2 regions of the Pseudodesulfovibrio indicus genome follow, and region 2 is predicted to be linked to the other one. Evidence: predicted binding sites of a transcription regulator. Region 2 holds the regulator's gene; the other holds the start of a gene.
The links. Region 2 encodes sigma-54, which starts transcription at its own class of promoters, with help from an activator protein. Its sites were predicted from a motif close to CTGGCACGGNNNNTGCTT; they were not measured.

Region 1 (14,350 bases), 1.2 Mb from region 2:
ACCGGCCCACGGTGGTCGGCCTGACCGGCCACGCCTATTTCAATTTTTCCGGACGGATGGATCGGGACTGCCTGGACCACGTCCTGACCATTCGGGGGCAACGCTATCTGGAAACGGACGCGGAGCTGATCCCCAACGGGAAACTGGCCGGGACAGCCGGGACCCCGCTCGACTTCTCCACGGCGCGCGGGGTGGGCGAGCGCATCGGCGAGCCGTCCGAACCGCTGGCGGCGGGCAAGGGGTACGACCACTGCTACGTGCTCGACGGACACGGCTTCCGTTCCGTGGCCACGGTGGAGGAGCCCGGCTCCGGGCGCTGCATGGAGCTCTTCACGGACCAGCCGTGCCTGCAGTTCTACTCCGGCAATTTCATTCCGGACGGGTTGCCCGGCAAGGGCGGAACGGTGTACGGTTGGAGGTCTGGATTGTGCCTGGAGCCGCAGGGGTTCGTGGATGCGCCCAACAACCCCGGGTTCCCCTCCCTGACCCTGGTCCCTGGCGACGAGTACCGGAACACTATTTTGTACAGGTTTTTCACCAAGTAGCGCCATCACGGCGCGGACAAGCAAAGAGACGGACAGTATGGCAAACGTGCAATTGAAGAAGGTGGTCAAGCGGTTCGGCGACGTGGAAGTGGTCCACGGCATCGACCTCGACATCCAAGACAACGAATTCATCGTCCTGGTCGGACCGTCGGGCTGCGGCAAGTCCACGGTGCTGCGCATGATCGCGGGGCTGGAGCCGATCAGCGGCGGCGAGGTGTACATCGGCGACCGGGTGGTCAACCAGGTTTCGCCCAAGGACCGCAACGTGGCCATGGTCTTCCAGAACTACGCCCTGTACCCGCACATGTCCGTGCGCGAGAACATGGGGTTCTCGCTCAAGATGCGCGGCGAGAGCCAGGACGACATCGCGGCCAAGGTGAACGACGCCGCACAGGTCCTGGAGTTGACCCCGTACCTGGACCGCAAGCCGAGCGAGCTGTCCGGCGGGCAGCGCCAGCGCGTGGCCATGGGCCGGGCCATCGTCCGCAACCCGGACGTCTTCCTGTTCGACGAGCCGCTGTCCAACCTGGATGCCCAGCTGCGGACCCAGATGCGCATGGAGCTGCGCAAGATGCACATGCGCTTCGCCACCACGACCATCTACGTGACTCACGACCAGATCGAGGCCATGACCCTGGCCGACCGCATCGTCATCCTCAAGGACGGGTACATCCAGCAGGTGGGCACGCCCATCGACGTCTTCGAGCGGCCCGCCAACGTGTTCGTGGCCAAGTTCATCGGCAACCCGCCCATGAACATCATGGAGGGGACCTTCCGCGTTGAGAACGGCGCGCGCTTCGTCCAGGCCGGGCCTTCCCGGCTGCCGGTGACCGACGGCGCGGCCCCGAACCTCAAGGACGGCGACCCGGTCCTGGCGGGCATCCGCCCGGACTCCATCAAGATGGGCGACCGCATCGCCAAGCTGCCCGAGGCGTGGCTCTGCCAGGGCGAGGTGGTGGTCTCCGAGATCCTCGGCGGCCACTCCCACCTCGAGATCGTGGTGGACGGCGAGCACAAGCTCATCGCCGAGGTCGAGGGGCGCGTGGTGGCCCATCCGGGCGAGATCGTGCCCATCGGCTTCGAGTTCAACCGCATGGTCCTGTTCGACCCCGAAACCACCGAGGCGATTTATTAAAATTTTGGTTTTGCAACTGTTTGAATGAATTGACGATTGATTAACTGAAGCTGTTGTTTGCAAACCCTAGGAGGTACGTATGAAGAATGCTTTTGCGAAATTGATGATCGTGTTTGCGGCCGCGCTGCTGATCGGCGCTCCGCAGGCCGTTCAGGCGAGCGACCTGAAGGGCGACCTGGAGATCTTCTCCTGGTGGGCCGGTGACGAAGGTCCGGCCCTGGCCGCGCTGATCGACATCTACAAGAAAGAAAATCCCGGCGTGAACGTCATCAACGCCACCGTTACCGGCGGCTCCGGCGTCAACGCCAAGGCCGTCCTGAAGACCCGCATGCTCGGCGGTGAGCCGCCGGATTCCTTCCAGGTCCACGCCGGCCAGGAGCTCATCGGCACCTGGGTCAAGGCCGACCGCATGGAAGACCTGACTCCCCTGTTCAAGGAAATGGGCTGGATGGAAGTCTTCCCCGAAGGGCTGATCAAGCTGATCGGCACCGACAAGGGCATCTGGTCCGTGCCGGTGAACATCCACCGCTCCAACGTGATGTGGTACGTTCCCGCCAATCTGAAGAAGTGGGGCGTCGAAGCTCCCAAGACCTGGGACGACTTCTTCGCCGCCGCCGACAAGCTGAAGGCCGCGGGCGTGACCCCGCTGGCCCTGGCCCAGAACTGGACCGCCAACCACCTGTGGGAATCCGTTGCCCTGGCCTCCATGGGCGCCGACAACTGGGACGCCCTGTGGGCGGGCAAGCTGCCCTTCGACTCCGCCGAGGGCGTCAAGGCCTGGGAACTGTTCGGCAAGGTCCTGCAGTACACCAATGCGGACGCCTCCTCCCTGTCCTGGCAGCAGGCCACCGACATGGTCCTGGACGGCCGCGCCGCCTTCAACATCATGGGTGACTGGGCCGCCGGTTACATGACCACCACCAAGAAGCTCGTGCCCGGCGAGGGCTACGGCTGGATCGCCTCTCCCGGCACCACCGGCGAGTTCATGTTCCTGGCCGACTCCTTCGGCCTGCCCAAGGGCGCCCCGCACCGCGACAACGCCATTGCCTGGCTGAAGGTCCTGGGCTCCAAGGAGGGCTCCGACACCTTCAACCCGCTCAAGGGCTCCATCTCCGCGCGCACCGACACCGACCTGTCCAAGTACAACGGCTACCTGCAGTCCGCCGCCGCCGACTTCGGCAAGGACCGCGTGGTCGGTTCCCTGGCTCACGGCGTCGCCGCCAACGAGACCTTCATGGGCGGTTTCGCCACCATCATGGAGATGTTCCTGAAGACCAAGAGCCCGGACGCCGCCGCCAAGGCCTGCGCCCAGCTCGCCAAGAAGTCCGGTATCTAACCGACGCTTAATCGCCGCGCGCCGCGCCGGGTTCATCCCCGGCGCGGCCCGGCCCCAACAAACGGATTTGCTTATGCGGGAAGCCTCGCGCGACAAATTGAAGGCGTTTCTGACGCTCCTGCCGTCCATGATCCTCATCGGCGTGTTCGTCTACGGGTTCATCGGCAACACCATCTGGACCTCCATGACCGACTGGGGCGGCATGGGCGCGCTGGCGCTCGAACCGGAAAAGAATTTCATCGGGCTGGAGAACTACATCGACCTGTTCACCGGGTTCCTGGGCGGCGGATTCCGCCAGGACCTGGTCAACGCGGTCTACTATTCCGTGCTGCTGCTGGCGGGCGCGGTGGGACTGGGCATGTTCATCGCCATCCTGCTCGACCAGAAGCCCCGGGGCGAGGACGTGCTGCGGACCATCTTCCTCTACCCCATGTCCCTGTCCTTCATCGTCTCCGGCACCATCTGGCGCTGGCTGCTCGCCCCCCAGGGCGGGGTCAACGTCCTGCCCACCTATTTCGGCTTCAAGCCCCTGACCTTCTCCTGGCTCTCGAGCCAGAGCGCAACCCTGGTCTTCAACTGGCAGGACCTCCTGCGCATCCTGATCTACATCGCCGCCTTCGTGCTCATCCTGGTCGGCCTGTTCCTGCTGCGCAAGGACCAGGGCAGGGCCATCAAGCGGTGGCTCGTCCCCGGCATCCTGCTGGGCGCCTTTGTCTGGCTCTTCGGCGGGATCATCCCCGACGCCCTGTTCATGGAGGAGGAGCACGGCTTCAACCTGGCCACGCTGGGCATCATCATGGCCACCATCTGGCAGTATTCGGGCTACACCATGGCCCTGTACCTGGCCGGGTTCAACGGCATCTCCCAGGACCTGCGCGACGCGGCCATGCTCGACGGCGCGTCCCAGTTCGGCTACTACCGGTTCGTGGCCATCCCCATGCTCAAGCCGATCACCATCTCGGCGGTCATCATCCTGTCCCATATCTCGCTCAAGATGTTCGACCTGATCTTCGCCATGACCGGCCCGGACAACGCCGAGACCGGCCATCCGGCCCTGACCATGTACCTGACCACCTTCCGGGCCAATGATTTCGCCAGGGGCGCGGCCATCGCCATCGTCCTGTTCCTGATCGCGGCCATGTTCATCGTGCCCTACCTCGTGGGCCAATACCGGCAGAGAGGGAGACGCTAGGATGACCACCCGCAAGATTACCCCGGGCAGCGTGCTGCTCTATGCAACGCTTGTCGTGCTGGCGCTGTTCTTCCTCATGCCCGCCTACATGGCGGCCGTGACCGCGCTCAAGATGCCCGCCGACATCAGCCTGCCCACGGCATGGGAATGGCCCGACGTCGTCAACTGGGCCAGCTTCTCCGAGGCCATCGGCCTGCTCAGGCCCAACTTCATCAACTCCATCATCCTGACGCTCTGCGCCACGGCTGGCTCCACCATCCTGGGGTCCCTCAACGGCTACGTCTTCTCCAAGTGGAAGTTCAAGGGCTCGGACGTGGTCTTCACCCTGTTCCTGTTCGGCATGTTCATCCCGTACCAGGTCATCCTGATCCCGCTGTTCCAGACCCTGCGGTCCATGCACCTGTACGGCGGCCTGCCGGGCCTGATCCTGGCGCACATCGTCTACGGGCTGCCCATCACCTCGCTCATCTTCCGCAACTTCTACGCCCAGATTCCCACCGCGCTCATCGAGTCCGCGCGCCTGGACGGGGCCGGTTTCTTCTCCATCTACCTGCGCATCGTGTTCCCGCTGTCCATCCCCGGATTCGTGGTCACGTCCCTGTGGCAGTTCACCCAGATCTGGAACGAGTTCCTCTGGGGCATCTGCCTCACCCGGCACGCGGACAACCCCATCACCGTGGGGCTGGCCCAGCTCGCCGGCGGCCAGGCGGTCTCCTGGAACCTGCCCATGGCGGGTTCCATCATGGCGGCAATGCCGGTTTTGGCGATCTATATCTTCCTCGGAAGATACTTCATTCGCGGGCTGCTGGCTGGCTCCGTCAAGGAGTAGGTCACCGGGCGGGAGGCGGCTTTCGATAGCGGGCCATCCGCACATTTTTTCCGGGGGCTTTCATCCTCACGTAGACGGCTACGCTGCGGTGAAAGCCCCCGGAAGAAAATGCACGGCTGACCCACTCTCGAAAGCCTATTCCGAGCGCGGGGGAAGAGCCGCTGTCGGATGGCTGTGCCATCCGATTCGCTCCAAAGAGGGAGGCTTGTTCTTTTTTATGTGCCGAAAGAGCCGCTGTTTGGGGGTGCGCCCCAAAGGCGCTCCAATTCCAGAAAGACCTTGAAGCCTCCGGTCCTGCCACGGACCGGAGGCTTTTTCATGCAAACCGCCCCGCCGAAGGCGGCGACAAGGAGTTTTGGAGGGAGAGAGGGGATGGGGGCCAGGGGGAAGGGGAGAGGGGGAACCCTTTGCAAAGGGTTCCCCCTCTCCCCTTCCCCCGGCCGCCGGAGGCATCAAAAAAAAACCCCGGACCCAGGTCCGGGGGTTTTGTATCCGTTCGAATGGTGGTTACTTGCGGTCTTCTTCGTCAGAGCGTTCGTCCTTGCTCTCCGAGACGTTTTCGTCCCACAGCCCGCAGCTGTGATCGATGCAGGAGAGGCACGGTCCGGGATAATCCATGTTCGGCATGGTCGCCTCCTTGATAGTTGTCTTCGCTCACCGGCCACGGAGCGGCCGGTTCTAGTTACAAATGAACATGCGTGATAAATAAGCACCCATGCCGGGTTGGCAAGGGGGAGGCGGTGAAAAAAAAAGGAGGTTTGTTGCCGGTTAGGCCTGCTTGCTGCAATATTTCAGGAACTTCTGGGCTTCAATGAATCCGGGATTGAGGGCCAGGGCGGCTTCGAGACTGCCCACGCACAGTTCGTTCTGGCCCTTTTCAAAGTACACGCGGGCCAGGTTGAAGTAGACGTTCTCGTCGGAATCGACGATCTCCAACGACTTCTCGTAGTAGCGGATGGATTCGTCGTAGTGGCCGTTCTTGCGCAGGGAGATGCCGAACTGGTTGAACTTCTGGCGGTATTCGTAGGTGAATGCCTCGTCCAGGCCGAGCAGGGTGTCGAGCACCGTCTTGAGCTTCTCGAAATCCTTCTGCTGGGAATAGACCTCGCCCAGGCCGTAGTTGGCGTCGATGTTCTTGTCGTCGATCATCAGCGCCTTGATGAACTGCCGTTCGGCCTCGTTCAGGTCGCCGGACGCGAACGCCTCCTGGCCCATGAGGATTTTCCGCTTCAGGGTCTCCAGCGCCGGGACGGTATGGATGCGGTAGTAGGAGGGCTCCGGGGTGTATTGCCGCAGGAAATTCATCTCGGTGAGCACGCTGCGCACGCCCGAGGGGACGTGGTGGGCGTTCAGGGGCTGGACCTCGAATTCCTTCTGGGAGAGCTGGCGGGCATACCAGTAGGTGACGTTGTCGTGCTTGGATGTCGTTCCGCCGGTGCCGATGTCGGAATCGAGCTGGAGGGAGTACACGCCGAGGATGGCCGGAAAGTTGTCCACTTCAGGAGCTCCTGTTCTAGAGATATCCACTTTAGACACTGTTTTAATAGAGGATAAGGGACATGCTGGCACAAATCAATACCAATTCTCACATTGCATCCGATGCCGGACAGGAAAAAGCCCCCTGTGCGGGGGCTTTTCGTGGAGGGTATGCTGCAATGCGATCAGTCGCACGGCTTCCAGGGTTCGTTGACCTTCCGGTCGTAGCCCCGCAGGGGGATGGAATCGGGCAGCAGCGACGCCACCAGCGGAGTGAACGGCTCGTAGTTGTAGAGCACGGCGACCTCGGCCAGTTGGCAGGGCGCGCCCGCGTCGTTGTCGATGCCGTCGCCCGTGGCCGACAGGTCGGGCCAGGAGCGGACGGAGATGATCACCTTGGCCGGGTCCAGGGTGGTCAGCCCGGCCTGGGTGGTGTTGATGATGTCCGCGAGCCGGGTGCCGGTCTCCGCCCCGCGGCCCGTGGCCGCGTAGTGGGCGCCCCTCTGGGCCGCCTTCTGCACGGTGACCCAGGCGTAGACGGCGTTGCCGCCTTCGATGACGCCCATGGCCAGGATGAACAGGATGGGCAGGACCAGGGCCGTTTCCACGGCGGCCAGGCCGCGACGGGAGTTCTTGCGGTTGTTGCGCATGGTCGTAACCTCCCTAGAGCAGGCGCCAGCCGAGCTGCTTGCCGATCTGCTTGAAGACGTCGGGGATGTCGTCCACGCGCGGGGCATCGAAGTAATGGTCGTCGGTGCCTTCCTTGCTGGACGCGATGGTCTTCATCAGGTTGATGTCGGTATTGTCCGAGTAGCCGAACCGGATGGCGAAGATCTCGATGCCCGCGTCCTTGGCCAGCTGGGCCTCGTTGAGCATGTCCTGGTTCAGCACGCCGTTGTCGTCGCAGTGGGCCGTTTTCACGCCCATGCCGTAGTAGGCGTTGGTCCAGTAGTTGTTGGGCCGGTAGTAGGCGCGGTAGGTGCCGCCGCACTCGCCGTCCTCGGTGTCGCCGTCGGTGAGTACGATCATGATCTTGCGGAAGTCCTTCTTGTCGCCGCCCTGGGTGTAGGGGGCCTCGGGGGTCAGGATGTGGCGGCCCCACTTGATGCCTTCGGAGATGACCGTGCCCGAGGCCGCGCCCGTGGCGGTCTGGGTGTTGATGGAGCTGATGATCTGTTCCTTGTCCTGGCTCAGCGGCAGGGAAACGGGCAGGTCGGAGCAGGTGTCGAGGCTGATGGAGCTGCGGTAGTAGTAGGGCAGGGCGTAGTATTCGTCCATGAAGTCCTCGTGTATGCCCCGGTTCAGGGTGCCGTCCGCGTTCTGGCATCCCTCCTCGTACCCTTCGGCGCCCGCGTCGATGCGGACCTTGCCTCGGAAGGCGACCATGCCGACCTTGGTGTCGGGGGTGGCTCCGTCAGGGATGAGCAGGTCGGTCAGTTCGATGGAGGCCTGCTTGACCATGGTAATGGGCGTGCCCTTCATGGAACCGGAGTTGTCCACCACGAAGACCACTTCGAGCTTGTTGAAACCCGCCGTGGCGCTGGCCTGGACCACCTTGTCGGCTATGCCCAGGACCTCCATGAGGATCATCTTCACTTCGGCCTGGGCCGTGACCTTCACGCTGCGGATCTCGGTTCCGGCGGACACGGAGGTGACCACGGCGGATTCCATGTTGTTTTCGACCATGAGGCGCACGGCCTGGTCGACCACGCCCTTGGACAGGTCGGGGTCGTAGGGCAGCTCCAGGCTGCCCGCCAGCGCGCCCGCGTCCACCGCGGCCTGGAGCCGGGTGTGGGTCAGGTACATGTTGCCCATGTCCACGGCGATGCCCGCCACCCCCAGCAGAATGGGGAGCAGCAGGGCCATGACGGCACTGGTCGCGCCTTGACGCGCCTTACGGAAGCGGCATGGTTGTCTGCGCGACGAACCGCAGGGGTTCGTCTTCTTCGTCGCCGAACAACCGCTGACCGTTCTGCGATCCAAACATCTGGTAAACATAGGAAACCTCTACTGTGACGGTTTTTGCCACGGGGTCGGTGGTCACGTTGGTGGACAGGGCTTCGGGGTCGAGGTCCACGACGAGGGCCGCCACAAGGCCTTCCACGTCCGCGGTTTCGCCTTCCATGAGCACGTGGCGCGCGCCTTCGCGGCTGGCCTCGACCAGGGAGGAATAGGTGTGCATGGCGCTGCCGCCCTCCACCAGAAGCAACCCCAGGAATGCCACCACGGGAAGCAGCAACGCGAACTCGATGGCGGCGAGGCCCTGGCGTCTATCTCTCTTTCTCATTCCCGTACTCCTTGAATCCAGAAATTGTACCGGCCGGAAGCCGGGTAACCTCACAGAAGCATTGTGCGTGCCAAAGCAGAATCTTTGCGCATCAATCAGTGTGTACCAGTATGTATTAATTGTATTAAAAGTTTTGTGACCAAGAGCGGCAAAGAAGCGTATTCGGATTGGCGGGCTCATTTGTCTATTTTTTGTGGATATGCCTCTTCGAATCCTGTAGGGTTCCTTCACGCGGGACAAACACCATCAGGGAGCAAACCTGTGGCTGAAAAAATTCTTGTGGTCGACGACGATCGCGCCTTCCAGGGCATGCTGGTCGAGGCGTTGGCCGACAAGGGATACGAAGTGGATACGGCACCTTCCGCCGAGGAAGGCATCAAGAAGGCCGGAGCCGCGGAGTTCGACCTCATCCTCCACGACATCCAGCTGCCCGGCATGTCCGGGCTGGAGGCGTTGCGCCACCTGGCGGACGTGGCCCCCGGCGTGGACGTCATCGTCATGACCGGCTACGCCTCCAAGGATTCCGGCGTCACGGCCATGCAGCAGGGCGCCTACGACTATTTCGAGAAGCCGTTCTCCCTGCGCGAGATGGAAGTGGTGGTCCGGCGGGCCCTGGAAAAGCGCCGCCTCCAGCAGGAGCTGGCCGACCTGAAGCGGCGCGGCGGGTCCAGCCCCCTGCACAACATCATCGGCCAAAGCGCGCCCATGATGGCGGTCAAGGAGCGCATCGCCCGCGTGGCCGAGCTCAACGCCGACGTCCTGATCATGGGCGAGACCGGCACCGGCAAGGAGCTGGTGGCGGACACCATCCACGCCCTGAGCTCCCGGGCCAAGGCCCCGTTCGTCAAGATCAACTGCGCGGCCATCCCCGAGAACCTCATCGAGTCCGAGTTGTTCGGCCACGAGAAGGGGGCCTTCACCGGGGCCACGAGCATGAAGCAGGGCAAGTTCGAACTGGCCAAGTCCGGCTCCCTGATGCTCGACGAGATCGGCGACATGCCGCTGCACCTCCAACCCAAGCTGCTGCGCGCCGTGGAGCAGAAGCAGGCCGAGCGCGTGGGCGGGGCCAAGCCCATCCTGTACGACGTGCGGATCATCGCGGCCACCAACCAGGAGCTGGAGGAGCGCGTCCGGGAGGGCGAGTTTCGCAGCGATCTATACTATAGACTGAACGTGGCCACCCTGATCCTGCCGCCCCTGCGCGACCGCAAGTCCGACCTGCCGCAGCTGGCCGAGTTTTTCCTGGACCGGGCCAACCGCCGCCTCGGCACGGACATCGCCGGGGTCTCGTCCGAGGCCATGGAGATATTCTTCAACTACGACTGGCCGGGCAACGTCCGCCAGTTCGCCAACGCGGTGGAGCGCGCGGCCATCTTCTGCACCTCCGCCATGATCACCCCGGCCGAGGTGGATCAGGCGTTCTCCAACGCCCGGCCCGTGGCCGACTCCCCCCTGTTCCTGCCCACGGGAGAGGGCGTGCCCCTGAAACAGGCGCTCATCGACTACGAGAAAGCGCTCATCGAGAGCGCCCTGCGCGCCTGCGGCGGAACCCAGACCGAGGCCGCCTCGGCCCTGGGCGTGTCCGCCAAGAACCTCTGGAACAAGCTCAAAAAGCACAATATCGACCCGGCATCGTTCAAGAAATAGGTGGAGGCCCCCTCCGCTCCCGGCACCGCTCCCGGCTCGGCCCGTTGTCCGTGTCCACGTTTTGTGGTGTCCCCTGGCGGGCTCCCCGTCGTCCAACCCCGTTTTTTCCTCCCTTTTTACGTTGAAATCCCCTCGCCCCGGCTGGGCTTCACAATAGTCTAGTATTTGTGGATTGGCGTAACAGCTCGTTTTTATAGAGGTTGTTTCGCGATAAAACAGGGCCGCCATGCGCCTCAAGTCCACTAATTATAGATTATACCGTTCTGGCACTAGCCATGGAACGAGGGGTTGATGCGTGTTCGAATTTTTATCTTCAATATTTATGGGTAGTTGTGAGCATAAATTTCCCCCTGGCACAGGCTGTGGCACGCGGGTTGCTCTATGGTGGGCGTGGCTGGTGCTGAAAGGCACACGAAAGTTAAAAACAGAAATTTACCAAACCAAGGAGAACGATGATGAACAAGCTGATGAACCTCATCCGTGACGAAGAAGGCGCGACCGCTATCGAATACGGCCTGATCGCCGCCCTGATCGCCGCCGGTATCGTGGGTGCCACCACCGCCCTCGGCGAGCAGGTTGTGTCCACTTTCGACTTCATCACCGGGCAGATGCAGGAAGCCGCCAATACCGCCAGCGGCACCGGCGACACCGGTACTACTGATCCCGCTCTGTAGGAGTGGGTGACAAGCTAACCGTTTAACGGAAGCAGCCAGAGCAGCCGAACCGGGGCTTTCGGGATGGTCCCGTAAGCCCCGGTTTTGTCTCCGGGGGAAAGCGGAGGCGACAAGCGGCTCGACTGGCAAATCGGGGGAACCATGGAAATTCTCGTCACCGTCGCGATCGGCGTAGCGCTCATAGTCGCGTCCATTACCGACATACGCAGCCAGCGCATCTACAACTGGCTGACCTTCCCGCTGATCCTGGCGGGGTTCGCCACCCACACCGTGTTCGGCGGCATGGCCGGGCTGAAGTTCGCCGCAGGCGGCTTCGCCCTGGGCTTCGTGGCCATGGCCATTCCCTATTTCTTCGGGGCCATGGGGGCCGGAGACGTCAAGCTCATGGCCGGCGTCGGCGCATGGCTCGGCGTGGAGGCCACCTTCGTCGCCTTCCTGTTCACCTGCATCGCGGGCGGCGTCTACTGCATCGTCGTTCTGGTCCGAGACCCCTCCCTGTTCATGCGCGCCATGCGGAACATCTGGAACACCCTGTATGTCCTGGTGGCCACCCGCAAGATGAATTTCGCTCCGACAAGCTCCGGCCAGGCCCTGCCGAGACTCTGCTACGGCGTGGCAATCGCGGTCGGCACTGCCGCCGCCATGGCCCTTTCCGCCCTGCAAACCGGTTCCATCTACGCCGGGTATTAAGGAGGACATGACATGAGCAAGTCCAAGAGAGCATTGATACAGCTGGGGTTGGCCCTGGTGCTGGCCACGGTTGCCGGCGTGGTGATTTTCCGTTGGACCAGCGGCGTGCGCCAGACGGCCCCCGCAGCCATCGCCCAGGTGTCCACCGTGGCCGTCGTGGTCGCCAAGGACCCGGTCCGCCACGGCATGAAGCTGACCGCTGACATGCTGGAAGTCCGCAACTTCACCGCCGACTCCCGGCCTGCCGACTCCTTCGGCAAGGTCGAGGATCTGGCCGGCCGCGTCCTCAACCAGGACGTGGGGGCCAACGAGGCCATAACCCGGCTGAAGCTGGCCGACGAGTCCGTCATGGGCGGCGGCGTTTCCGCCATGATCGAGCCCGGCAAGCGGGCCATGGCCGTCAAGGGTAACGTGATCATGGGGCTGTCCGGTTTCGTCCGTCCCGGCGACAGGGTGGATGTCATCGTGTCCATGACCGTGGGCAGGGACGACAAGCCGGTCACCAAGCTGGTCCTGGAACGGATCAAGGTGTTGGCCACCGGCACCGAGCTGCAGCCGCCCACCAAGGAAGGGATGACCGCTTCGGTGGACGTCTACACCCTGGAGCTGACCCCCGAGGAGTCCGAGCGCCTGGCCCTGGCCGCCTCGCGCGGGACCCTGCATTTCGCCCTGCGCAACGAGCAGGACGAGGAGGGCGTGCTGACCCTGGGTTCGGACATCCCCAAGGCGTTGGCCGCGCTCCGGCCCAAGATGCCCGCCAAGAATTACAAGCCCGTCACCCGGATCGAAGTGATCAGCGGCACCGCCCGCTCCACGGTGAAGTTCTAGGAGGCCGTCATGATGCGCATCACCGCCATAACCGCCATCCTCGTTCTTCTGGCCTGCGTCCCGGCCCTCGCCGGTCCCCAGACCACCGAATCCGAGGTCGTGGCCATGGTCCTGAACAAGTCCACGATCATCGACACGGACGTCAAGGTGACGCGCGTGTCCCTGGCCTCCGAGGGGCTGGTGGACATGGTCCTCATCTCCCCCCGGCAGATCTACCTGACCGCCAAGGCGCTGGGCTCCACGTCCCTGACCCTGTGGTCCGGCGCGGAAGTGGCCAAGGTCTACGACCTGGTCGTGGCCCCGGACGTGACCCGGCTGAAGCGGCTGATCCATGAGACCATGCCCGGCGAAAAGGAAATCCGCGTCCTGTCCTCCGGTTCGGCCATCACCCTGGCGGGCAGCGTGTCCAGCTCCGAGCACCTGAGCCGGGCGCTGGTCCTGGCCAAGGCCGAGGCGGGCGGCAACGTGGTCAACCTGTTGAACGTGGACGGCATCCACCAGGTCATGCTGGAAGTCCGGGTGGCCGAGATGTCCCGGTCCGTGACCAAGCAGCTGGGTTTCAACTTCGCGGCCATCGGTTCCAACTTTTCCATCTTTTCGCTGATCAACAGCCTCGCCTCCTACAACCCCGACGACGGCTACCTGGTGGCGGGCGACAAGGTCAACATAATGGGCTCGTACACCAACGGCTCCTACGGCCTCTTCGGGATGCTCAACGCCCTCAAGGCCAACGGGCTGGTCCGCATGCTGGCCGAGCCGAACCTGACCTGCGTGTCCGGCGAGTCCGCCGAGTTCCTGGTGGGCGGCGAAGTGCCCATCCCCATGCCCGGCTCCCTGGGAACCGTGGGCATCGACTACAAGCCCTTCGGCATCGGGCTGAAGTTCACGGCCACGGTCCTGTCCTCCGGGCGGATCAACCTCCAGGTGAACCCCGAGGTCTCCGAGCTGGACTACTCCCGCTCGGTGCCCGTTTCCGGATACGAAGTGCCGACCATCTCCACCCGGCGCGCCAGCACCGTGGTCGAGTTGGCGGACGGGCAGTCCTTCATGATCGCCGGGCTGATCAGCGACACCCTGCGCGAGAATTCCAGCAAGGTCCCGGGCCTGGGCGAAATCCCCATGCTCGGCAACCTGTTCAGCTCCAAGGACTTCGCCTCCAACAAGACCGAGCTGGTGGTCCTGGTCACCGCCCACCTGGCCAAGCCCGTGGACATGGCCGCCCAGACCCTGCCCACGGACGGGTTCAAGGAACCGGACGACAAGGAATTTTATCTCTTCGGCCTGCTTGAGGGGCAGAAGGACGAACCCACCGAGACCGCTTCCAACGGCACCGGCGGCGAACAGGGCGCGGTGATCCGCCCCGAATCGGGATTCGACGGCGAATTCGGCCACTCGTGGTCCAACTGACGGCAAACGAAAGGGAGAACGACATGCAGAACATTCTGATCTACGTCGCCATGGTGGCGATCATGCTCCAGGCCGGATGCGGCACCATGTTCGAGAGCGAACGCACCTCCGCTCCCTTCGGCGCCTCGGTGCGCATGGCCGTGGCCAGCCAGACCGTCAACCCCGAGGCCGGGACCGACGCCCCGGTGGTGGGCATTGACGGCAGGTACGCCGATGCGGTGGTCAAGCGGTACCAGGCCGGTCCCGCCGAGTCCAAGGGCTCCAAGGGGTCGTCCCAGAAGTCGACCGTGATCACCGAGACCAA
Region 2 (14,350 bases):
GGCGACCGCGTGGAGATTCGGGGTTTTGGCAGCTTCAAGATCAAGGACTACGAAGGGTACACCGGGCGCAATCCGAAGACCGGTACCGTGGTCCAGGTCAAGCCCAAGAAACTTCCCTTTTTCCGTCCCGGCAAAGAGCTGAAGGAATTCATCAACCAATAGGATGCGACGGCTCATATACTGCCTTTTGTTGGCGGTCTGTATCCCTGTGTGCGGCGTTGCCCACGCACAGGGCTCTGTTCTGACCATCCTTTATTCGGCGAATACGTTTGGCACGGTGAAGCCATGTCCCACCTGAGGCGGTCGCACCCTCGGTGGACTGGCCCGTCGGGCCACGTATTTTTTTGACGTTCATAAAACGGACTCTCCCAGGTTGCTTGTTTCCGGTGCCTATGAATTTCTGCGGCCGGGCGGCAACCCGGGGCTGGCCGAGACCATGGCGGCCATGAACAAGGCGTTCGGCTTCATGGGCTATGACGTGGGGCTGCTCTCCCCGGCCGAGGCCGAAGCCCTGCGAGCCGACTCCATCCCGGCCTGGCCCTGGCAGAAGACCGCCCGGGAAGAGCCCTACACGGTCATCCCCGTTGACGGCGGCCGCAAGGTCGGCTTCCTTCGCTTCCCTTCCCTTGGCCTCGACGAGGATCAACCCTCGGACGACCTCATCCGCAGGTTGTCGGCCAGGATTCAAAAGGAACGCGACGGGGTGGATCTGCTCATCGGACTGTGCGATTGGGGCTGGGTGGCGGAAAACGCCTACCTCCAGGCCCGCGCCGAATCGGTTCCAGACATCCTGCTCGGCAGCGGGTCCGGTGCAGGGGTCAACGGGCGCATCCTGGCCGACGGGCGTGCGCTGTGGGTCCGCCCCTACGACAAGGGGCGCTCCCTGGTCGAGGTGGCCGTCTACCAGTGGCCTCAACGAGAGAATTCATTTGCGTGGAAGGAAGTGACGAACTATAAGACTTCTTCCATAGGCATGAACGACACGATCAAGGACAACCCGGAAGTCGACGCCATGTTCGGGGATTGATCCCGACAGGGCCCTTCCGATGCATCCATACTTCAGGAGGAGATGACAATGGAATTAAGAGGAGCATTTACCGCTCTCTCGACGCCGTTCAGGGATGGCGAGGTGGACGAATCCACCTATCGCGATTTCATTGAATGGCAGATCGAGCAGGGAATCGACGGCCTGGTGCCCTGCGGCACCACCGGCGAAGCCGCGACCATGACCCACGCCGAGCAGGGAAAGGTCATCAAAATTTGCGTGGAGCAGGCCAAAGGCCGCGTTCCCGTCATCGCGGGCGCCGGCTCCAACTCCACCAAGGAGGCCATCGAGCTGACCAAACTGGCCAAGGAGGCCGGTGCGGACGCGGCCCTGCAGATCACCCCCTACTACAACAAGCCGACCCCCGGCGGCCTGGTGGCCCACTTCAAGGCCATCGCCGATGCGGCCTCCATGCCCATGGTCATCTACAACGTGCCCGGAAGGACCGGCCTGAACTGCCTGCCGTCCACCCTGAAGATGATCAAGGACGCGGTGCCCGAAGCCATCGCGGTCAAGGAAGCCACCGGCAACCTCTGCCAGTGCGCCGAGGTGGTCGAACAGTGCGGCCGTGATTTCCAGCTGCTCTCCGGCGACGATTTCACCGTCCTGCCCCTGCTCGCGGTGGGCGGCGTCGGCGTCATCTCCGTCATCTCCAACATCATGCCCAAGACCATGAGCGACATGTGCAAGGCCTTTTTCGACAAGGACCACGAGAAAGCCATCGAGCTGAGCCTCAAGATGGCCCCTGTCAACCGCGCCATGTTCATGGAGACCAACCCCATCCCGGTCAAGACCTCCCTGGCCATGATGGGTATTTTCAAGGACGCCCAGTTCCGTCTGCCCATCGTCCCCCTGCAGGACGAGAACAAACCCAAACTGGCAGCCGTGCTGAAAAACGCGGGTCTTTTGTAATGTTCATAGCCCCTGCCGTCGTGGCAGGGGCTTTTTCGTCATCTCCTGGAAGGGACGGTTTGTCGCCGTCCCTTCTTTTTTTAATAGGAAAGCGCCAGGGTGTCCGGCAGGACCGCAGCATTCACCCCGGCCCCTTCATCGGACAGGACGCCGGCCATCAGGTCGGCCTTGGTCATTCCGCCGACGTTCTTCATGCACATGGGGCAGGCCAGGACCACCCCGCCGTCCGCAATGAACGCCTTGACCAGGTCCTGGATGGACTGGCCCGAAGGATAAATCGGTGAGGGGATGTTGTCGTTAACCAGAAGCACCCCATAGACATTGAAGAACAACGTCGCCTTCACTCCCTTGTTCTTCATGATGTTGTGGGTGAACTTGATGGCCATTGCGGCCTTGTTCACGTCATCGGTGGTCACGCTGGTGAACACTCGCTTCGGCTCCCCGGCAAATGCGGTGGAGGCGAGCAGGCAGCACAGGATCAAAGCGACAAGGATTCTTTTCATGAAATTCACTCCGGGTATGCTGTTACGGGAACCGGCAGAGGCCGGATACAATTTTCACGTCATGACAATACACCACAAACCACCCCAGGCCGCAATATCCACGACTCCTTTGAAAGGAAGTCAGGGGTTGCCTGGGGCTGAACCGCGATTTATGTATTGAAATGGACCAATGGCCCCGCACGACAACCTTTGAACTCAATTCAGAGTGAGCATTGAAGGAACATGTGACTCGATTCGGAAGTAACTCGTTGGCTACTTTGGAATTGGCTCTCACCTGGAACGATGGAAACAGACGGTTCAAGGACCGCATAACGGCCCGCCGGGTCAACGCCTGGAGGGATATCTTTCCGTCCGGCCTCAAGGAAGGCCTCCAAGGAAAAACCGAGGGGGAATCCATCAGCCTGGATTTTGCCCCGGGAACGCTGGTCCCGGCGTACAACGACGGCCTGGTCAGGGAACTGGACACCCGCCGTTTCCGGTCCGTATCCGTCAACGGCAGACGCATCCTTCCGCACCCCGGCCGGTTCTATCCCCTGGGCCTGTTCTCCGGGCTGGCCGGCGTGTATCCAGGCACCATGACCCCGGCCCGCGTGCTGGCCGTGAACGGCGACGCCATGACCGTGGACCTGAACCACCCCCTCGCCCGCTTTCCGTTCTCCTTGGAGGCGGCCATCCAGTCGATTCAGGACAAGGTGTCCGACACCGGCGGCCTACTCTACCACTGGGGCGAGGAATTGTGCGACAACGGCCCGGGCATGCAGGCGCGTTCGCCAAACGGCCCGACCGAATTCATTACCCCGGGATTCCTGGACAGGGACGACGAGGATGACGGCCGTTTCTATGCCGCGCCGCGCTTCGTGGGCCATGTGGACGACACTGCCGGGGACAATCTCGCGGCCATGTACGGCCGGTTCCTCGAATCCGGGATGAAGGTTCTCGACCTGATGAGCAGCGTGCAGTCCCACCTGCCGAGCGGCCTTGAGCTCGACGTGACCGGCCTGGGCATGAATCGCGAGGAGATGGAGGCCAACACGGCCCTGGCGGAGATCGCGGTCCACGATCTGAACCTGGACCCGGCCATCCCCCTCTCCGGTCCCTTTGACGCGGTGGTCGTAAGCCTGTCCGTCGAATACCTGGCCGACCCCGTGGCCGTACTCAGGGAGGCCGCCCAACGCCTGGTGCCGGGCGGCGTGATCCTGATCGGCGTCTCCAATCGCTGGTTCCCCACCAAGACGACGCGCGGCTGGACCGAACTGCATGAGTTCGAACGCGTGGGATATCTGCTGCAACTGCTGGAAGAGGCGGGGTTCGGCGGTCCCATGGGCGCGGAAAGCGTGCGCAACGACTGGCGGCCCCAGGCCGACCGCCACTTCCTGGAGACCCGCGGCGTCAGCGACCCGGTCCACGTGGTCCACGCCTTCAGGCAATAGCCGTCGTTCCCCCCAAAAAAACAAAAGGCCCGCCAGCACAACGCTGGCGGGCCTGACTTTGCGCACTAATCAGTAAGCTTCAGCTTAGCCTTCGAAGGCCTTGATGAAGTTGGGGGCGACCTGCTTCTTGCGGCTCATGACGCCGTCCAGCCAGACGGGCTCGCCCTTGGTGGCGATGCCGAAGGCCTTCTCGACCACTGCCGGATCGTCGGAGGCGATGAGCATCTCGGAGCCTTCCTTCATGATGTCGGTCAGCAGCAGGAAGACGGAGTGGCGGCCATCGGCCTTGACCTTCTCGATCTCGGCCTGCAGGGCGGCCTTGTGGGCGTCCAGCATGGACAGGTCCACGACTTCCAGCTGGCCGATGCCGACCTTGTTGCCGGACATGTCGAAGTCCTTGTAGTCGCGGAAGACCAGGTCGCTGGCGGAAGCGCCGTCAACGGCGGACTTGACCTTGAACATCTCCATGCCCAGAGCCATGACATCGGCGACGCCGGCGATCTTGGCCAGGGCGGCGACGGCATCCTTATCGGCGTCGGTGCAGGTGACGGACTTGAACATGACGGTGTCGCTCAGGATGGCACAGAGCAGGATACCGGCGACGTTGGCCGGGATCTCGACGTTGTAGAAGTCGTACATGGACTTCAGGACGGTGCCGGTGCAGCCCACGGGCCAGACCCACATTTCCAGGGGACCGGGGGTGGTGACGTCGCCCAGCTTGTGGTGGTCGACGACGGCCACGAGCTCACCCTTGTCCAGGTTGTCGATGGTCTGGGAAATGTCGGTGTGGTCCACCAGGATGATCTTCTGATCGGTGGCGTCGGCGACGATCTCGGGAGCGGCAAAGCCGAACTTCTCGAGAACAAAGGCGGTCTCAGGAGCGATTTCGCCCTGGGTGACGGCCTTGGCGTCCATGCCACGCTTGGTGTACAGGTCGGCGGCAGCAATCGCGGAAGCGACAGTGTCGGTATCGGGGTTTTTGTGTCCAACAACCAAAATAGCCATATCAAGTCCTCCTAATTGAATTATCCATATAACAAGGGATACATCCGTTCAAAATAGAATGTGACGAATATCACAAACATCTTCGACTGCCAAGCTAAAAGCGCGGCCAAAGCAAGAAAAGCACAAAAATAAGAATGCCCGTTGCGAGAACGACATACGCCCGTTTCTGGCGCAGCGCCATGAGGCCGCCGAGGGACGCGGCGACCCACAAATGCGCCCAGGTCACTCCCAGATGGGAAAAAGCGGTGGGATACAGGTCGTAAAAGAGCTGAAAACACAGTTTGAGCGTGAAAACGGCAGCGAAAAACACGCCCCAGTTGATAAACAGGTTCCTGCCCATGGAGCGCAGGATGATGGTCCCAGGGGTGTGCATGGAGCGCGGATTGCGCGCCCAGTTGAGCATGGCGTTGTAACTGGCTTGTTCCCGATCGCGCAACCACCCTTCCAACCTGGCCCCGAGCCAGGCCAGCGGCATGCTGGCGAAGAGCACGGGCATGATCTTGGAGGGCTGGTCCAGGCCGAAATAGGTGGACAGAGTCAAGGCCGAGAAGGTCGCGGCTGTCAGGTGCGGGGGGATGTACGTCCCGGCCGGAATGAGGTCGAGCCAGAACAACTCGAAGAAAATGGCGATGTACAGGCTGGTGGTGTATTCTCCGGTGGCCGCGCCCCAGAAGAAGCCGACAACCAGGGGGCGCTCAAGCAGTCCGAGGCTTAAGGCCGTGCGGCACAGGGAGAAGAGGGCAAAAAAAAAGCGACCCCCGCAAACCAGGCCAGCGGATGCAACAGCAGCGCGGACATCAGAACCTCACCTGCACCGGGTCGTTGGGAACGCAGCGGAAGTCGAGCTCCACGCCCTTCCTGTTCAGGTGCCGCAGACAGCTCTCGTCCTCCACGGACAGGGCCACGCTGGGGGATATCTGCCGCTTGCCGGGGCTGTAGTGGACGTTTCCGATGTTCAGCACGTGGAAACCGAAGCCGGAATCAAAGGCGCGCCGGGCGTCGGCGCAGCTGGAAAAGAGAATGATCGCCTCGGGCTCGGCGGAATCGCCTGCGGAACCGGCCACCACGCCCTGGACCTCGTCCACGGAGACGAAGGTGCTGTCCACGGTCTGGGGGATGGCCAGGGACATGATCTCCTGCTGGAGAATGTCGTGAGCGAGGTCGTCGTTGGCGACGATGACGGACTTGGCTCCGGTGTAGGGCAGCCATGTTTCGATGATCTGGCCGTGAATCAGGCGGTTGTCTATGCGAACGAGAAACACGGCGGGCACCCTACTTTTTTGCTTTTCTGCGCAGCATCGCCCCTGCGACCTTGATGCCCTGCTGCCCTGCTTCCATGGCCTTCTCGGCCAGTGCGGGCAGCTTCATGGTGCGGGACTGGAGGGTGGCCACCAGCATGGGCAGGTTGACCCCGGTGATGACCTCCAGGTTCTCGGACTTCATCAATGACAGGGACATGGTGGTGGGCGAACCGCCGAAGAGATCGGTCAGAGCCACGACGCCGTTGCCCTTCTCCACGGACTGGATCGCCTTGCGCACGGCCTCCAGGGTCTCGTCCACGCCCTTGTTCACGTCCACGCCGATGGCGATGCAGTTTTCCTGCGCACCCATGACCATTTCCGCGGCCCTGAGCAGGGTCTCGCCGAGTGTGCCGTGGGTGACCAGGACTACGCCGATGGGAACGTTCTTCTTTTCAGTCTGTGCCGCCATGTCTAGCCGAGTTCCATGTGTCGATGTTCAATCGTTGCCGTATACCCTTTTTTCTTCAGGGATGCCAGCACTGACTCGGCCACGGAAACGGACCGGTGGCGTCCTCCGGTGCAGCCCAGTGCGAGGGTGATCCGGTACCGCCCTTCGTCCGCATAGAGCGGCAGGGTGTAGGTCAGAAAATCGAGCAGGTGCTGCATGAACCCCTCCCCCACCGGGTTGTCCAGGACGTAATCGGAGATCGCCTTGTCCAGGCCGGAAAGGGGCCGGAGGTTCTCGTCGAAATAGGGGTTGGGCAAAAAGCGGAGGTCGAAGACCAGGTCAGCCTCGGACGGCACGCCGTACTTGAAGCCGAAGGTGATGATATGAACGCGCATCCCCTTCCCCGCCTCCTCGATGGCCGACCACTTGGTCTGGATCACCCGGCGCAGGTCGTGGATGGAATAATGCGTGGTGTCGATGACCAGGGCCGCGGCCAAGCGGACCGGTTCGAGCAGCTCGCGCTCCATCTCGAGCGCCTGCTCCAGGCCGAGGTTGCGGCTCTCCAACGGGTGGGGCCGCCGCGTGGTGGCATAGCGCCGCACCAGCTCGCCCATCTTGGCCTCCAGGTAGACCACCTGGGGCAGGATGCCGAGATCGGCGAATCCCTGCAACGCCTCGTCCCAGCCGTTGACGAACTCGAACTGGCGCAGGTCCATGCCGAGCGCCAACCCGCGATACTTGGTGTCGAACTTGAGGATCAGGTCCGCCAGCTTGGGCGACATCTCGCAGGGCAGCCCGTCGATGCAGAAGAATCCCAGGTCCTCGAACACCCTGAGGGCGGTGGACTTCCCGGAACCGGAGAGCCCGGTGACGATGACGACGGGAAAGGGATTTGTCGGGGTCAAAACGGCCTGCCGGGTTTTAGACGTCCTTGAGGAGTGACCAGAGGCCGTCGAACCCGTCGGCCGCGAGAAACGCCTTGCGGAACTCCTCGTCCTTGAGCAGCCGGGAGATCTGGGCCAGCACGCGCAAGTGCATGCCCGCCACCTGTTCCGGGGCCAGGACCAGGAAGAAGATGCCGCACGGGCTGTGGTCCAGGGCTTCGAACTCGACTCCTTTTCGGCTTCGCCCGACCACGACCATGACCTTTTCCAGGTTCTCCAGCTTGCCGTGGGGGATGGCGATACCGTCGCCGATGCCGGTGGAGCCGAGGCGCTCGCGATCGAGAAGGACACGGACCGCTAGGTCCGTGTCCATCTCGGGATATATCTCGCCCAGGGGGGCGACCAGTTCATTGAGTACGTCCGACTTGGTCTCGGACTGCAGCTCGGGAAGGATCAGTTCCTTCGCCAGGTAATCACTGAGTTTCATGCTTAGTTTCCGGGGTCGATGAGGCCGTAATCGCCGTTCTTTCTCTTGTAGATAACGTTGACGCCTTCGGTTTCCGCGTTGCGGAAGACCAGGAACTCGTTCTCCAGGGCATCCAGCTGCATGGCGGCCTCGTCCACGGACATGGGCTTGGGCTCGTATGCGTCGGTGCCGACGATGGTCGGGGCCGCTCCGGCTCCGATCTCATCGAAGGAGATGTAGTTCATCTGCACCATCTTATTGGGACGCGCCTGTCTGGGGCGGTTCTTCATCTTCTCGCGCATCTTGCGAAGCTGGGCTTCCAGCTTGTCCAGGACCATGTCGATGGTGGAATACATATCCTCGGAGTCCTCGTAGGCCGAGATGTGAATGCGATCCGAGTTGAGGATCACGTCCGCCTTGTGGCGGAACTTCTCGACCAGCAGGTTCACCTGGAGATCTGCTTCCGCATCGGAAACGTACTTCGCAACCTTTTCAAAACGCTTTTCAGCGTAACCCTTGAGGTGATCGGACGGCTCAAAGTTCTTGAAAGTGAAGCTGATGTTCATACGCTGCCTCCTGGTTGTGTGTCCGGCAAGCAGACTAGAAATACTGCTTGCGCTTGGATGACGAAGCAATACCCATTGCCGAACGGTACTTGGCGACCGTGCGCCTGGCGATGTTCACGTCAAGTTTCTCCTTGAGGATCTCGCCGATCCGTTCATCGCTGAGCGGTTTCTTCGTGTCTTCATCCGCGATCATCTGCTTGATGAGCGCTTTCACGCTCTCCGAGCCCACCTGGGAACCGTCGTTCAGGTCCAGGGCGGAGTTGAAGAAAAACTTCAACTCGTAGATGCCGTGGGGGGTTGAAACGTACTTGTTGGTCGTGATCCGGCTCACGGTGGATTCGTGCATCTCGATGTCTTCCGCGACCTCCTTGAGGATCAAGGGTTTGAGCTTTGTCACGCCTTCCTCGAAGAACCCCCGTTGAAAGCCGACAATGGACTCGACTACTTTATACAGGGTTCGCTGCCGCTGGTACAGACTTTTCATCAACCATGCGGCGGAACGCATCTTTTCCTGGAAATATTCCTTCTCCTTGTCCGCCGCGCCCTTCATGGAATCCATGTAGAAGCTGTTCATCTGCAAACGGGGCAGCCCGTCCTCGTTGAGGATGATGACGAAGTCCTCGCCATACTTGTAGACGAAGACGTCGGGCGAGACGTAGTGCGGCTCGGTGCTGGAGAAGCTGGCGCCGGGCATGGGGTCGAGCGTCTGGATCGTGTCGAGGTAGTCCTTGAGCTCTTCCATGGTGATCTTGAACTTGCGGGCCAGCGGCTTGTAGCGGTTCTTCTCCAGGTCTTCCAGGTGGTCGCGCACCAGGGAGACCAGGGTCGGATCGTCGTAGCCCAGGACTTCCATCTGAACCAGCAGGCACTCCTGGGGGGAACGGGCGGCCACGCCCACGGGGTCCAGGCGCTGTATGCGCATCAGGACCGACTCCACCTCTTCGTCGGTGGCCTGAATCATGGAGGTCAGCTCCTCCATGGAGGCCTGGAGATAGCCGTTGGAATCGATGTTGCCGAGGATGACCTCGCCGATGGCCACTTCGTGCTCCGTGAAATCCGAAAGCCGCATCTGCCAGGTGACGTGGCCTTCCAGCGAAGGCTTGGAGGCAAGGCGCGCTTCGAACGACATCCCCTCCTCCGGAATCTCGGAGTCCCGGGACAGGGCCTGCTTGGAGGTCGAGGAAAATTCGCCGAGATAGTTTTCCCAATCGGCGGTGCGGACCAGCTCTTCCTCGGCCTGGGCCTCGGTCAGGACTTCCCGTGGGTCGGGCGTTTCCTGCGGTTCCACCTCGGGCTCGGTCTCATCCAGGAACGGATTTTCCAATAGTTCCTGCTGTACCGTTTCCAGCAGCTCCAGACGGGAGAGCTGCAGCAGCTTGATGGCCTGCTGCAACTGAGGCGTCATGACCAGTTGCTGTGTGAGCTTGAGCTGTTGCCGAAGTTCCAATCCCATGATTCCCTGCTCGCTTTACGGTTTCACAATATCGCTCGCCGGATATTTTTACTTTTTTCCCGGCTGCGGGAAGTTTTTTTCGGTTCAACTATGCCACATGCAAGAAAAGGACGCAACACAATTGTGTTAACGTCCTGTTTCCATTAATAATCCAGCGGATATACGCGAGTATGAAAAAAGTGTACCAACCTTTGGGAACCGTGTAAATCCGGAAAGCGCAAAAAATGCGCGGTTTCGCGGCTAGAGCCGGAAGTCTTCGCCCAGGTAAATCTGCCTGGCCCGGCTCGATTTGACGATTTCCTCCGGCGACCCTTCGAGGATGACCGTGCCCTCGTAGACGAGATAGGCGCGATCGCAGATATTCAACGTTTCACGAACGTTGTGGTCCGAAATCAGGATGCCGATGTCCATGGACTTGAGCACCGAGATAATCTCCTGGATGTCGATGACCGCGATGGGGTCGATGCCCGCGAACGGCTCGTCCAGGAGGATGAACTGCGGGTCGAGGATCAGGGCGCGGGCGATCTCGAGGCGCCGCCGCTCGCCGCCGGACAGGAACATGGCAGCCTGGTCCGCCAGCTTGGTGATGGTGAACATCTCCATCAATTCATCCGCCCTGGCCCGCTGTCGGCGCGAATTCATGGCCGTCTGCTCGAGGATGATCTCCAGGTTCTGACGCACGGTCAGCTTCTTGAAGATGGAACTCTCCTGGGGCAGGTAGCTGACGCCGAGCCTGGCCCGCTCGTGGAGCGGCCTGCCGGTCAGGACCTCGTCCCCCAGGACCACCTGGCCGGTGTTCGGGGCCACGATGCCCACCAACATGTAGAAGGTCGTGGTCTTGCCCGCGCCGTTGGGGCCGAGCAGCCCGACCACCTCGCGCTTGTTCAGCTCGATGTCGATGCCGTGCACGACCTCTTTCTGGCCGTACCGCTTGGACAGGTTCGTGGCTCGAAGACCGGTGGCCATCTACTGCACCTTCATGCTGCCGGGAGCAACGAAGATCGCCTTGACCCGCTGGTCGCCGCCGATGACCTCGGACCGGTTGTCCCGGACGTGGAAGTTGATCACTTCGCCGGTCAGGGAATTGGGGCCGTCCTGAAGCAGCGGGCTCTGCTCCATCTTGAGCAGCTGGGGGCCGACGAAGTAGGTCAGCTTGCCGCAGGACCCTTCGGTGGTCCCCTTCTTGGCCCGGACATTGCCCTCGGCCACGATGCGGTCCACGCTGTCGGCGGAAAACTTCTTTTTATCCTTGTCCGAGAGGTAGGCGGAGAGCTTGTCGGCCCACAGGGTCAGCTCGCCGTGCTCGGCCACCACGTTGCCCACGAAGGACACGACCTTGCCGGACTCGTCGTAGACCATGCGGTCGGAGGTGATCTTCACCGGAAGCCGGTTCGGGTCCGTGCCCGCCTGGACGGGCGCGGGCGGCGGCGTCGCGGCCACCTCGGCCTTGACCTCCCCTTCCCCGGACTCGACCGCGACAGGCGCGGGTTCGGGCTGGGGTTCGGGCTTTGCAGCGACAACGGCTTCGGCTGGCACGACCTTGAGGAACTTGGCGTTGGCGTAGCCCAGGGCCTTGGTCTCGTCGCGGTCCGCCTGGTCGAGCCGGAAAATGGCCACCCAGCCGTCCGTGGCGAAGTCCGTGCGCACCCGTTCGCCCTTGGTCAGGGTGAGGACGTGCTCGCCGGAGCGGTCCGGCTTGCTGCGCACGTTGAGGTTGACCGTGGCCTCGCGCACCTCGCCCCAGTCCTGGGCGACGGCGGAGACGGGGACCAGCAGCGCGGTCAGCGCCAGCACGAAAAACAGACAGCGAAACGTCTTCAGCAACGTCTTATTCCTTGTTTTCATTCAGAGGACTCCTCTCCAGCCCCTCCGGGGCCAGCAGCGCCTCGACGCCCCCGGCAGCCACCATCTGGCGGGCCACCAGGTCTATTTCCAGGGCCTTTGCCTGGATGGTCATGTCCGGGCGGCGCACGGTGATCCCGCCCTTGAGGTACACCTTACCTATCGCGCCCACATAATCAAGCTGCTGGGCATCCAGGGCGATGTCGCCGAACCGTCCGCTCACGCCGTCGTACAAGGTCAGGTTGTCGTTCTCCTGGTCCACCTCGCCCCGATCGGCGCGGACGTAAACCTCCTGGCGATCCTCGCCGAAAAAGGCGGTCAGCTGCGGATATTCCACCGCGATCAGCCCCAGCCCCTGGTTGTATTTGGCGGTCTTGGCCTGGAGCTTCCAGTCCATGCTCCCCTGCTTGCCCTGGACCAGCTCGATGTCCTCGGCGGACACGTCCGCGTCCTCGAACAACTGGCGGCGCGAGGCCGGGGTGGATTCAGCGGTGGTGTCGGGCTCCACGATGGGATCGGAGAAAAAGACCGCATTGATGCCCAGGCCGAGCAGCAGGCCGAAGGCAAAGATGAGGAACAGGGTCAGCGCGGGACGCCCTTTCATCTAGTCCACCCAGCGTTGCAGGGCCTGCTCCTTGAGACCTCGGGCCTCAAGGATGAACATGATGGCCTCGCGGACCGCGCCGTTCCCGCCTTTGCGGGTGGACACCCAGTCGGCGGCCTCGATGACCTCCGGCACGGCGTTGGGCACGCACAGGGCCAGACCGGCCCGCGCCATGGGGCCGAGGTCGATCCAGTCGTCGCCCATGTAGGCGGCCTCGGACGGGTCCACGCCCACCTTGGCGCAGATGTCCTCGAACAGCGGGACCTTCTTGTGCTTGCCGGAGTGATAATGCCGGATGCCCAGTTCGCGCACCCGGGCCTCCACCGGCTTCTGGTCCAGGCCGGTGATGACGCCGATCTCCAGTCCAACGGCCTGGGCCATCTTGATGCCCAGCCCGTCCTGGACGCTGAACCGCTTCATGGCGATGCCGTCGTCGCCGTAATACAAACCGCCGTCCGTGAGGACGCCGTCCACGTCGAGCACCAGCAGTTTGATGTTTTTCGCGAGCAGGGAGGCGTCAGCCACGGGCGACCTCCCACAGGGCCAGGAGCTTCCGGAGCAGGGATTCCACCTGGGCCAGAGGCAGCGAGTTGGGGCCGTCGCAGAGCGCCTTGTCCGGGTCCGGATGGACCTCCATGAACACGCCGTCCGCGCCGGCGGCCACGGCCGCGCAGGCGAGCACGGAGACGAACTCCCGCTGCCCGCCGGACGCGCCGCCCAGCCCTCCGGGCAACTGCACGGAGTGGGTGGCGTCCATGATCACCGGCACCCCGAAGGATTGCATTTGCGGGAAGGAGCGCATGTCCACCACCAGGTTATTGTACCCGTAGGTGGAGCCGCGTTCCGTGAGCCAGATGTGCTCGTTGCCCGCGGCGCGGAGCTTGCCGACCACGTTTTGCATGTCCCAGGGGGCCAGGAACTGGCCCTTCTTGACGTTGACGATACGCCCGGTCTCGGCCGCGGCCACCAGCAGGTCGGTCTGGCGGCAGAGGAAGGCCGGAATCTGGAGCACGTCCGCCACCTCGGCCACCGGGGCGGCCTGCTCGGGGTGGTGGATGTCCGTGACCACGGGCAGCCCGGTGGCCGCCTTGACCTCGGACAGGATCCTGAGGCCTTCTTCCATGCCCGGGCCCCGGAAACTGGTCACCGAGGTCCGGTTGGCCTTGTCGAAGGAGCTCTTGTAGACCAGCGGGATATTCAGCTTGGAGGCCAGTCCGGCCAGGGTGTCGGCGGTCTTGAGCGCTATCTCCCGGCTTTCAATGGCGCAGGGTCCGGCCAGAATGAACGGGCCGGACTTGCTGGCTGCGTAAAGGTCTGCCATCGGATTACTTCTTGCCCTTCTTGCCCTTTTCGTCCTTAGAGGCCTTGATGAACTCCCGGAACAGCGGGTGCGGGTTCATGGGGTTGGACTTGAATTCCGGGTGGAACTGGCAGCCCAGGAACCAGGGGTGGCCGGGCAGCTCGACGATCTCCACCAGGGACTCGTCCGGAGCGGTGCCGGACAGGACCATGCCGTTCTGCTCGAACTGCTCGATGTACTTGTTGTTGTACTCGAAGCGATGGCGGTGCCGCTCGTCGATGTTCGTGGTCTTGTAGGCGGCGAAGGCCTTGGTGTCCTTCTTGAGCTTGCAGGGATAGGAACCCAAGCGCATGGTGCCGCCCTTCTCGGATTCCTCGCAGCGGGTTTCGGTCTTCTTGGTGCGGAAATCGTACCACTCCTTCATCAGATAGATGATGTTGTGCGGGGTGGTCTTGTCGAATTCCTCGGAGTTGGCGCCCTCCAGGCCGATGACGTTGCGGGCGAACTCAATGCAGGCGCACTGCATGCCCAGGCAGATGCCGAAGAACGGAATGTTGTTCTCGCGGGCGTGCTTGATGGACAAAATCTTGCCTTCGATGCCTCGCGAGCCGAAGCCGCCGGGCACCAGGATGCCGTCCAGCCCCTTGAGCT

Region 1: AWY79_RS17155 (Flp family type IVb pilin) is a predicted target of sigma-54. The motif match lies at 10,810-10,827, and genes of this name have one in related genera.

What each region holds. Positions count from the first base shown of each region.
Region 1 covers NZ_CP014206.1:3,768,806-3,783,155, reverse strand. The annotation lists gene AWY79_RS17205 (aldose epimerase family protein) at 1-545, shown strand, start outside; gene AWY79_RS17200 (ABC transporter ATP-binding protein) at 583-1,680, shown strand; gene AWY79_RS17195 (ABC transporter substrate-binding protein) at 1,760-3,016, shown strand; gene AWY79_RS17190 (carbohydrate ABC transporter permease) at 3,090-4,208, shown strand; gene AWY79_RS17185 (carbohydrate ABC transporter permease) at 4,210-5,037, shown strand; gene AWY79_RS17180 (tetratricopeptide repeat protein) at 5,806-6,534, opposite strand; gene AWY79_RS17175 (TadE/TadG family type IV pilus assembly protein) at 6,699-7,163, opposite strand; gene AWY79_RS17170 (VWA domain-containing protein) at 7,177-8,496, opposite strand; gene AWY79_RS17165 (TadE/TadG family type IV pilus assembly protein) at 8,408-8,800, opposite strand; gene AWY79_RS17160 (sigma-54-dependent transcriptional regulator) at 9,062-10,447, shown strand; gene AWY79_RS17155 (Flp family type IVb pilin) at 10,903-11,121, shown strand; gene AWY79_RS17150 (A24 family peptidase) at 11,263-11,811, shown strand; gene cpaB (Flp pilus assembly protein CpaB) at 11,824-12,639, shown strand; gene AWY79_RS17140 (type II and III secretion system protein family protein) at 12,649-14,046, shown strand; gene AWY79_RS17135 (hypothetical protein) at 14,070-14,350, shown strand, end outside.
Region 2 covers NZ_CP014206.1:2,590,170-2,604,519, reverse strand. The annotation lists gene AWY79_RS11705 (HU family DNA-binding protein) at 1-162, shown strand, start outside; gene AWY79_RS11700 (UshA-like (seleno)protein family 2) at 164-1,027, shown strand; gene dapA (4-hydroxy-tetrahydrodipicolinate synthase) at 1,076-1,957, shown strand; gene AWY79_RS11690 (DsrE family protein) at 2,038-2,460, opposite strand; gene AWY79_RS11685 (methyltransferase domain-containing protein) at 2,718-3,890, shown strand; gene AWY79_RS11680 (manganese-dependent inorganic pyrophosphatase) at 3,975-4,895, opposite strand; gene AWY79_RS11675 (PTS sugar transporter subunit IIC) at 4,990-5,664, opposite strand; gene AWY79_RS11670 (PTS sugar transporter subunit IIB) at 5,693-6,157, opposite strand; gene AWY79_RS11665 (PTS sugar transporter subunit IIA) at 6,168-6,605, opposite strand; gene rapZ (RNase adapter RapZ) at 6,608-7,489, opposite strand; gene AWY79_RS11655 (PTS sugar transporter subunit IIA) at 7,506-7,955, opposite strand; gene hpf (ribosome hibernation-promoting factor, HPF/YfiA family) at 7,958-8,500, opposite strand; gene rpoN (RNA polymerase factor sigma-54) at 8,535-9,953, opposite strand; gene lptB (LPS export ABC transporter ATP-binding protein) at 10,194-10,919, opposite strand; gene AWY79_RS11635 (LptA/OstA family protein) at 10,920-11,798, opposite strand; gene lptC (LPS export ABC transporter periplasmic protein LptC) at 11,782-12,399, opposite strand; gene AWY79_RS11625 (KdsC family phosphatase) at 12,400-12,924, opposite strand; gene kdsA (3-deoxy-8-phosphooctulonate synthase) at 12,917-13,720, opposite strand; gene AWY79_RS11615 (CTP synthase) at 13,725-14,350, opposite strand, start outside.